2 regions of the Streptomyces sp. NPDC056224 genome follow, and region 2 is predicted to be linked to the other one. Evidence: riboswitches for the same ligand, from Rfam matches in the RefSeq annotation. Region 2 holds a riboswitch; the other holds the start of a gene.
What was found. Region 2 has a riboswitch for guanidine ahead of ACFCZ1_RS04570 (Ohr family peroxiredoxin). Riboswitches for the same ligand answer to the same signal wherever they lie in the genome.
Positions count from the first base shown of each region.

Region 1 (4,997 bases), on a different contig from region 2:
GCGATGTACGTGTACGCGACGATGAAACCGAACACGGTGTTGGTGAACACACCGGCCGCCGTCGCCGTCCCGTAAGTGGCGTAGCGGCGGAAACCGCCTGCCGCGACGGCCAGGTAGAGCCGCACTCTCCGAGGCACCGTATCCCTCCGTTTCCCACGTCGTTCCTACGTCGGCCAAAGCGCGCGAGCTTAGTGCGGAGGGGCGAGCCACGCGACCGATTTACCCCCGTCCGGCGCGTAATCACCGGTCATCGGGTAGACACCATGAGGTACAGAAGTGGATATTTCGCACGGCGTCGAGGAGTTCCGGAGATGAGCGACCAGTCACCACCCCCGGGCTGGCCCCCTCGCGATCCGGACACCCCGCCCCAGGGTCCCCCAACACGGCCGCAGCAGCCCGGAAGAACGCGGAAACCCGGCGGGGCGCAGGAGCCCGGAAGGCGGGACCGCCGCCGGCGGACCGGCTGGCGGCGCGCCCTCCCCACCTGGCGCATGGCGCTGGGAGGCGTCCTGCTCCTCGCCCTGCTCGTCATCGGCGCCCTCGTCGCCGGCTACCTCCTGGTGGACATCCCGCCCGCCAACTCCGCCGCCACCGCGCAGTCCAACGTCTACCTCTACTCCGACGGTTCGCAGCTCGCCCGCGACGGCGAGGTCAACCGCGTCAACGTCCCGCTGTCACAGATCCCCCGGACGGTGCAGGAGGCCGTACTGGCCGCCGAGGACCGGGACTTCTACGCCGAACGGGCGGTGGACCCCAAGGCGATGGTCCGCGCCGCCTGGAACACCGCGACCGGCAAGGGCACCCAGTCCGGTTCGACCATCACCCAGCAGTACGTCAAGAACTACTACCTGGGCCAGGAACAGACGATCAAACGGAAGGTCAAGGAGTTCTTCATCGCGATCAAGCTCGGTCGCGAGAAGTCGAAGAACTACATTCTGGAGGGGTATCTGAACACCAGTTACTTCGGCCGCAACGCCTACGGCATCCAGGCCGCCGCCCAGGCCTATTACGGCAAGGACGTCGGCAGACTCACGCCCGCAGAGGGGGCCTACCTCGCCACCCTCCTCAACTCCCCCAGCGCCTTCGACGTCGTCGCCCACCCGCAGAGCCGCCCCCGCGCCCTCGCCCGCTGGAACTACGTACTCGACGGCATGGTCAAGAAGAACTGGCTGTCCGCCGCCGAGCGGGAGAAGACCCGGTTCCCCGAGCCGGGCAAGGTCCGCGCCGCCGCCGGACTGTCCGGGCAGCGCGGATACCTGGTGGAAGCGATCAAGGACTACATCGTCGAGCACAAGATCCTCGACGACAAAACCCTCGCCGAGGGCGGCTACCGCATCACCACCACCATCGACAGGCGCCGCCAGAACGCCTTCGCCGAAGCCGTCGAGGACCAGATGGTCAGCAAACTCGACCCGCAGAAGCGCAAGGCGGACCGGGTCGTGCGGGCCGGCGGGGTCTCCATCGACCCGGCCACCGGCAAGGTCGTCGCCATGTACGGCGGCATCGACTACACCAAGCAGTACGTCAACAACGCGACCCGGCACGACTACCAGGTCGCCTCCACCTTCAAGCCGTTCGTCTTCGCGGCCGCCGTCGAGAACGGATCCCGCACCCAGGACGGCCGCCGGATCACCCCGAACACGATCTACAACGGCGACAACAAACGCCCCGTCGTCGGCGGCCGGATCCGCTTCGCCCCCGAGAACGAGGGCCAGGTGTCGTACGGGAACATCACCGTCAACACCGCGACCGACCTCTCCGTCAACGCCGTCTACGCGCAGATGGCGGTCGACGTCGGCACGGCGAGGGTCAAGGACACGGCCATCGCCCTCGGCATCCCCGAGGACACCCCGAACTTCCCGCCCGTCCCCGCCATGGCCCTCGGCACCCTGCAGGCCAGCGTCCTGGACATGACCCAGGCGTACGCGACCCTCGCGGACCACGGCCGCCGCACCCCGTACACCTTCCTGGAGAAGATCACCAAGGGCGGCGACACGATCGGCCTGCCCGAGCGCACGCCCACCCGGGCCGTCAGCCGCGAGGCCGCCGACACCACCACCTCCATGCTGACGAGCGTCGTCGACAACGGCACCGGTACGGCCGCGCTCGCCGCCGGCCACCCGGCCGCGGGCAAGACCGGGACCGGCGAACTGGACCGCTCGGCCTGGTTCGCCGCGTACACCCCGGACCTGGTCACGGTGGTCTCGATGATGGGCCAGGACCCGGACACCGGCGCCTTGGAATCGCTGTACAACGCCCTCGGGGAGCCCCGTATCGGTGGTGGCGGCTACCCGGCCCGGATCTGGGCCGCCTACACCAAGACCGCCCTCGAAGGCGGCGATCCCGTCGACTTCGACCTGGAACTCCAGCCGGGCGCGGCGCAGCCGCCGCCCTCGCCGCCGGCCCAGACGGACCAGCCCGAGGAGACACCTGGCGAGGACACGCCGACCCCTCCGGAGCGGCCGACCCGGCCGGTCCGTCCGACTGCTCCGAACGGCGGGCAGAACAACGGGGGCCGGGACGACGGCGGGCAGAACCAGGGCGGCCGCAACCAGGGAGGCCAGAACAACGGGGGCCAGGACAACGGCGGCCAGAACAACGGGGGGCAGGACAACGGGGGTCAGGACAACGGCGGCCAGACGCAGGGCGGGCAGACCAACGGCGGCACCAACCCGGGCGACCAGGGCGGCACCACCTGGGGCACGACGGGCACGCCGGGCCGGCAGGGCACCGACCGCGGCGCGTCCGACGGTACGCGCCCGCCGTCGGCGTTCCTCGAATGATCCCGGGGGCGGGTGGTCCCCGGTCAGTGACCGGAGGTCACCTTCAGCCCCACCACGGCGACCAGCAGCAGGCAGATGAAGAAGACCCGGGCGGCGGTGACGGGCTCCCCCAGCACCGCCATGCCGAGCACGGCCGCACCGGCGGCGCCGATGCCCACCCACACCCCGTACGCCGTACCGATGGGCAGGGTCTTCGCGGCGATCGAGAGCAGCAGCATGCTGGCGACGATCCCGGCGCCCGTGAACACACTGGGCCACAGCCGGGTGAAACCTTCGGTGAACTTCATTCCGATCGACCAGCCGACTTCGATCAGACCGGCGACGAGCAGCAGGACCCAGGCCATGACGGCACCTCCGAGACAGCGAGCTATACGGGGTGCGTCGTCTTGTCCTACCCGGTACGGCGCGTCTCGTCGGGTTCTCCCCAACCGTAGCAAAGAGAGGCGAAAAGGGCTGGTGACCTAGGCCACCAGCCCTTTTCGCCGCAGTTCTCAGAGGTATCAGAGGCGGCCGAGGCCGCAGAGGTGCCGAAGGCGCCGGAGACGCCGAAGGTGCCGGGTTGTCAGAGGCGCCGGGTCGTCAGAGGCGCCGGAGATGCCTCGGCGTCAGAGGTAGAGACCCGTGGAGTCCTTCGACCCCTCCAGCCGCTCGGCGGCCACCGCGTGCAGGTCCCGCTCGCGCATCAGCACGTACGTCGCGCCCCGGACCTCGACCTCGGCCCGGTCCTCGGGGTCGTACAGCACCCGGTCGCCGGGCTCGACGCTCCGTACGTTCTGCCCGACCGCGACCACCTCGGCCCAGGCCAGCCGCTTGCCGACCGCGGCCGTCGCCGGGATCAGGATGCCGCCGCCGGAGCGCCGCTCGCCCTCCGGCAGGTCGGACTTCACGAGCACGCGGTCGTGAAGCATGCGGATGGGCAGTTTGTCGTGGGTGGTGTTCTCGCTCACGCTCCGAACCTACCCGCCCGCGTCCGGACCCCGCTGCGCAGGGTCATCGGCGCCTGCGCCGCACCGAGAGCACCACTACCCCCACCACACCCGCCGCGAACAGTGCGACCGGCACGATCCGCTCGACGCGCGGAGCCCCGTCCTCGTGGCACAGCGCGACCTTCACGTCCGTCACGAGGCGGTTGACCGCGACGTAGGCCCGCCCGGCGGTCTGGTCGACCGTCGAGGCGACCCTGGCCTTCGCGTCCCCGATGATCGTCTTCGGGTGCATGCGCACGCCGATCTCGTCGAGCGTCTCGGCGAGCTGCTCGCGGCGGCGGACGATGTCCGCCTCGATCTGTGCGGGGGTCCTGGCTTCCGGCACCGCGCTGCCTCCGTCGTCGTGTCGTCTGTGGGGGCGTAGTCCGCCATGAACAGTCTGTCAGCAGCTTAGTCTCGTGCCGTACCGATCCCCTCTTGAGGAGACTGCCGACATGAGCGAGCGACTTCAGCCGGGCGACACCGCCCCCGCCTTCACCCTGCCCGACGCGGACGGCAACGAGGTCTCGCTGGCCGACCACAAGGGCCGCAAGGTGATCGTCTACTTCTACCCGGCCGCGCTGACACCGGGCTGCACGAAGCAGGCCTGCGACTTCACGGACAACCTCGACGTCCTGGCGACGGCCGGCTACGACGTCATCGGCGTCTCCCCCGACAAGCCGGAGAAGCTCGCGAAGTTCCGCGAGAAGGAGCACCTGAAGGTCACCCTGGTCGGCGACCCGGAGAAGGAGACCTTGACCGCCTACGGCGCGTACGGCGAGAAGAAGCTCTACGGCAAGACGGTGACGGGGGTCATCCGCTCGACGGTGGTCGTGGACGAGGAGGGCAAGGTCGAGCACGCCTTCTACAACGTCAAGGCCACCGGCCACGTGGCCAAGATCATCAAGGACCTGGGCATCTGACCCGCCCCACCCCGCCGGAAGCGGCCCGCACCCAACCGGTGCGGGCCGCTCCGTTTATCGGACGAAACCAGCCGTAACCGTCCGAACTCGGCGTCCCCGAGCGGTGCGCGATGTGCGGCATAGAGCCGATCTGGCGGGGATACCCTCTGCCGCTGGAGGTTGACCACATCGACGGCGACTGGCGCAACAACCAGCGAGAAAACCTGCGACTGCCCTGTCCTAACTGCCACTCCACGACGGACACTTACCGCGGCCGCGCAAAGGGTCGCCGGTGAGGCGGACTTACACACGGCGCGTGAAGCCCGACAGCTTGGCCTTGCGCGAAG
Region 1 covers NZ_JBHJTK010000020.1:115,137-120,133, reverse strand. Annotated here, with positions in the region: gene ACFCZ1_RS22965 (ABC transporter permease) at 1-125, opposite strand, end outside; gene ACFCZ1_RS22960 (transglycosylase domain-containing protein) at 492-2,783, shown strand; gene ACFCZ1_RS22955 (DMT family transporter) at 2,807-3,127, opposite strand; guanidine-III (ykkC-III) riboswitch at 3,159-3,231, opposite strand; gene ACFCZ1_RS22950 (co-chaperone GroES) at 3,389-3,730, opposite strand; gene ACFCZ1_RS22945 (DUF3618 domain-containing protein) at 3,774-4,094, opposite strand; gene bcp (thioredoxin-dependent thiol peroxidase) at 4,204-4,671, shown strand; partial or broken gene ACFCZ1_RS22935 (HNH endonuclease signature motif containing protein) at 4,755-4,946, shown strand.
Region 1: another riboswitch for guanidine. It lies ahead of ACFCZ1_RS22955 (DMT family transporter); the one in region 2 lies ahead of ACFCZ1_RS04570 (Ohr family peroxiredoxin).

Region 2 (4,997 bases):
GGGATGATGCTGGGAAATCTCGGCAACTCCCTGCGACGGGTGGGCCGGTTCGAGGAAGCGCTCGAGGCTCACCGGGAGGATGTCAGAATTGCCGGCGAACTCGGGGATCGCGGCGGCGGACGGGCGTGGACCAACCTCGGACTCGCCCTGGAGCAAGCCGAACGCTTCGACGAGGCAGTCACCGCGCTGGAGCGCTCCCTGGAGCTGCTGCGGGATACCGATGACCGGCACGGCCAGAGCGTGGCGCTCGGCAGCCTCGGGAACGTTCTGTTCCAGATGGGCAGAACGGACGAAGCCGTCAGCTCCCACCGGCAGTCCGCGGAAATCTGCCGCGATCTGTCCGACCGGCACGGTGAGGCCACGGCGATGACCAATCTCGCGAGTGCGCTGCGGCGATCGGGAGAATTCGAGGAGGCAGTCACCCTGTGCCGCCCGGCTGCGCAGGCATTCCGTGAGCTCGCGGACCAGCCGGGCGAAGGCATCGCCCTGAACAACCTGGGGTTCGCCCTGGACGAACTGGGACGCTGGGAGGAGAGCATTTCCGTTCGTCAACGGGCGATCCAGCTGTTCGGTGACCTCGGAGACAGCAAGAACGAAGGTGCTGCGGTGACCTGCTTGGCCATGGCGCTGGTGCACCTCGGGCGCTTCAAGGAGGCGATCGTCGCCCTGCAGCCGGCCGTGCAGTTCTCCCGTCGGCTTGCCGACCGGCACGGTGAAGGGATGCTGCTCGGACATCTGGCCGACGCTCTGCGGGAGGAAGACCGCTTGGAGGAGGCCGTGTCCGTGGGACGGGCGACCGTCCGCGTCTTTCGCGAGCTCGGAGACCGGGACAACGAAGGCGCCGCCCTGACCAACCTCGGCATTGCCCTGGGCCGGTCACATCGGCTTGAGGAGGCAGTCACGGCCTGTACCTCCGCCCACCAGATCTTCCGCGAAAACGGCGATCACCTCAACGAGGAGAAGGTCCTGCTCATTCTCGGACTCCTCGGCGCGGGCGGCTGAGCTTCCCGCGCAGGAGCAAGCCGCCCCGCCCGGCAGCGGTGGGTCAGCTGGTGGCCGAGACGCGCAGCAGGTTGTGGTCGGAGACGGCCGTGTCGAGGGGGAGGGCGTCGGCGCTCGCCGCTCGGAAGTGGGGGGTGCTGAGGAAGAGGTAGTCGAGCTTCTTCGTGCCGAAGGTCGCCTCGCCCGACCGGCATGCGGACGTGGTGGCGGGTGGGCAGAGCGCGGGCTCGAAGTACTCCGGGTCGCCCTCGTCGGCCTCGGCGAAGGACCCGTGGGCGCCGTCTCCTCTCTCCGGTCGGTAGAAGCGCGACAGGGTGGCGGTGCGCGGCGAGTGGTTGAAGTCCCCGCCCAGGGCGACCGTGAATCCTTCGTCCAGCCACTGACGGGCCTGCGCCGCGAGCCGGTCCGCTTCCGGCACGGCGAGGGTGCCGTCGTCCCAGTAGAGGTGGACGGAGCAGGACCAGGTGGGCCGGTCGGCCAGGAGGGTCAGGGCGCAGGGCACCGTGATCGGCTCGCGTTCGCCTCCTGCAGTCAGGTCGAGTTCGGCGGTCCCCGAGACCGGGCCGCGTACCAGAACGGCGTTCCCGTAAGCGTGGCCCTCACAGATGGCCGGGTTCCCGGCCGGGAGGGTGGCGGAGTGGAACCCGGTGTAGCCGAGCGGGCCCAGCCGGTCGAGGAGGGCAAGGTACTGGTGCTCGCACACCTCCTGGAGGAAGAGCTGGTCGGCACCCCAGCCTCCGGGATCGGCCTCGGCGGCCACGGCGGCGATCCGGCGCGCAGGGTCGTACGGGGGAAGGCTGCACATGTTGCCGCAGATGTTGTAGCTGGTCAGCCGGACCGTCCCGGCAGCGGTGACGGCTTCGGTGGCAGGGGCCGCGGCAGCGGACGGTCCGGGCGGGACGAGGGCACAGAACGCGGCGGCGGTGACGGCGAGGACGGCCAGGGTGGCAGGGGTTCGGCGCACACCCGTGATGCTTCCCGCGCGCCGCGGCTGCCCAACACCGGCTGCCCGTAAGGCAGGAGGAAGCCGCCCGCAACGCCTGCGGAGAGGCTGGGTATCCGCGGACCGGGCGCTGCGCGCCGGTCCCGGTGAACTGTCCCCCCGTGACGTGACCCGTGGGTCCGGGGCCGTCGGGCGGGCCACATGCTCCCGGCACCGAGGTCCCGCCGCCGGCGTCCGCGTCCCTTCCGCCGCCGGGCGGTGGAAGTCGCCGGGCCACCGCGCGGAGACGTAGCTGCCGCCCTTGACGGCGAAGCCGCGTCCGGGCCGGGCGGCGGTGTCGCGGACCGGCAGCGGCGGCCGGCGGCTGGTGAGGAACGTCACCACGGGCGCGGCCCCGGCCGGCCGTCTCCGTTGCTAGATTTTCCGGCGGCCGGACCCAAGGCCCCGGACGAGATGCGCCGTACCCGGTTACGCACGACGACGCGCGAGGTGCTGCACGAGCAGCGCCGTCCGCTGTCCGCACCCGGGACAGCTTCCTCGTCGAGCAAGATGGGCCGAACGCCATGACCGTGCCACTCACCCGCAGCCTGTACCGGACGACCGCACATGCCGCCGGGGGCCGTACCGGATCCGTCCGCACGGACGACGGGCGCCTGGACGTCCGCCTCGCGCCGCCGCGCAAGAAGGTGCCCGGCACCACCAACCCCGAGCAGTTGTTCGCGGCCGGTTTCGCCGCCTGCTTCACCTCCGCACTCGCGGAGGTCGCCACCGGGTTCGGGGCGGACGCCTCCGCCGCGCGCGTGGCCTGCGAAGTGCAACTCGGGACGACGGACACGCCCGCGGGCTACGGCCTCGCGGTGGTCCTCACCGTCAGCCTGCCGGGGTGGCGGGCGGCGGACCTCCAGCCCCTGCTGCACCGGGCGGACGCGGTCTGCCCGTATTCGCAGGCAGTACGCGGCAACGTACCTCTGACGCTCGTGGCCGTGGACGACCCCGCCACCGATGACCGCGCCTGAGCCCGGGCCGGCGGGCCGCGGGCCGGTAGGACCCGGCGTCCCGGTCGGCCCCGGCATTCCGGTCGGCCCCGGCGTCCCGGTGCCCCCGCACGGCGCCTGGCTGCGGCGCGGCATCAGCCGCGACGGCGGGCCCCTTCTCGAGGACCGCGAAGTGGTGTGGCTGCAGGCCGGTCCGTACTACGCCGACAGCCGGGGCTTCGCCGGCGCGACCTCGTTCGACGGCTCCCAGGTGCACTTCCACCACCTCACGGGTGAGCCAGGCGAAGACGCCGGCACCTTCCGGTGGGAGGGTGCGAACCTGGTCGAGCGGGGCACCAACCCGGACGGCAGCACCTTCCTGGAGGTCTGGACCCCACTGGCCGGTGCCGACGGTGCCACCGGTTCCTGGTCCGGTCCGGACCACCACGTGGTGCGCGTCGGCCGGCACGTGGTGCACGTCGACTCCCGTTCGGGCACGTACTGGCGGCTGTGACGCGGCGTCCTCGGCCCCGGCCGGGGGAGTGGGTCGCGACGCGACCGGTCAGCCGGGTCGTCCGGGGCTACTCAGCAGGTCTTTGAGTATGTGCGCCCATGATCTGCGGGCCGGCCCTTCCCTACCGTGACCCGTATGGACATGGAGCCGACCCCCACCGACACCCCGACCGCCGCCAACTCGCGGTGGTTCAACGGCTGCGCGATAGCCTTCCTCGTCGTCTCCGCCCTGGTCGCTCTCGGGGCTTGGGCACTGGCCGAGTTCGAGAAGGGCCTCGACGGCTACGGACAGCTGGAACAGAGCGGGCCTTCCGGATCTGTGGCAGACCCCCTTCCCCCCGGCGCGACCGCCCGGTACGAGGACGGCCTGAAGGTAACCGTCAGCCGACCGCGCGCGGAGCCCGACGGCACCTACAGCCTCACGGTGACCTACGAGAACGACACTGACGAAGAGCTCCGCCCCGGCGGGGATTCGTTCGAGGCCAGCGTGTCGGCGAACGGCTCCGCCCCGCTCGTCGTCCGCGCGGGCAAGTCGCTCGACGACTACGCCTCCGGGTACAGCCTGTCCTGGCTGAACCGGCGGGAGTCCGCCGCCGCCCTCATGCCACCGCTGGGCACGGAGAAGAAGCGCACCGTTCCGCTCCGCATCAAGCCGAGCGCGAAGGGGATCCCGGTCACCGTGGAAGTCGACCCGCCGGACGCCGGGTTCCGGGAGACTGCGCACTTCCAGCTGACGCTGGACTGATCGGCTGGATGGGGCAGCGAACTCGGGGAGCCGTGTCCGAAGCCGGCGGGTTGCGGGGCCGGGTGCGGCGGATTCGCGGAGCGGCGTTACGGCGAGCCGCGCGGGCGGCCGGCTCCCGGTTCCCGGACCGGTCGCGCGACCGGGGCGGGGCGCGCGACCGGGGCGGGGCGCGCGACCTGGGCGGCCGTTGCCCGGGAAGCGGCCCCATCCGAGGAAGTCCGGGTCGGTGATCAACCGTTCGCGGGCTTCTGATGGCACTTCAGGCCATGAAGAAGATCACTCGCCGTGATGCCCTGGGCATCACCGTCGGCGCAGCCACCGCTTTCGGGCTGACCGACCCCATCTCGGCCGCCCGCGCGGCCATCCGCGATCTCCAGGGTGCAGCCCTCGTTCCGTTCGCTCCGAAGGGGGGACACTCTGTGACCGTCCGAAAGAATCAGGCCAAACTCACCGCCGAGGAGAAGCGCGCCTTCACCGACGCGGTGCTCGAACTGAAGCGGACGGGCGTGTACGACCGCTATGTCAACGCCCGCAACGCCGTCCTCATGGGTGATTCCGACTTCGGCGACCGGGTCGGCCACCGCGCCCCCTCGTTCCTCCCCTGGCACCGCCGCTTCCTGCTGGACTTCGAAGCGGCGTTGCAGAAGGTGGATCCGAAGGTGTCGCTCCCGTACTGGGACTGGACCGTCGACCGGACCCCCGGCTCCTCCCTCTGGGCCGCGGACTTCATGGGCGGCACGAGCCGCGCGGGACGGGCAGGTGCTCGACGGACCCTTCGCCTACGCGGCGGGCAAGTGGGCCATCACCGTGGGCGTGGACC
Region 2 covers NZ_JBHJTK010000002.1:106,963-111,959, reverse strand. Annotated here, with positions in the region: gene ACFCZ1_RS04580 (tetratricopeptide repeat protein) at 1-1,002, shown strand, start outside; gene ACFCZ1_RS04575 (endonuclease/exonuclease/phosphatase family protein) at 1,046-1,966, opposite strand; guanidine-III (ykkC-III) riboswitch at 2,376-2,432, shown strand; gene ACFCZ1_RS04570 (Ohr family peroxiredoxin) at 2,509-2,961, shown strand; gene ACFCZ1_RS04565 (hypothetical protein) at 2,948-3,433, shown strand; gene ACFCZ1_RS04560 (hypothetical protein) at 3,569-4,177, shown strand; gene ACFCZ1_RS04555 (hypothetical protein) at 4,408-4,758, opposite strand; partial or broken gene ACFCZ1_RS04550 (tyrosinase family protein) at 4,660-4,997, shown strand, end outside.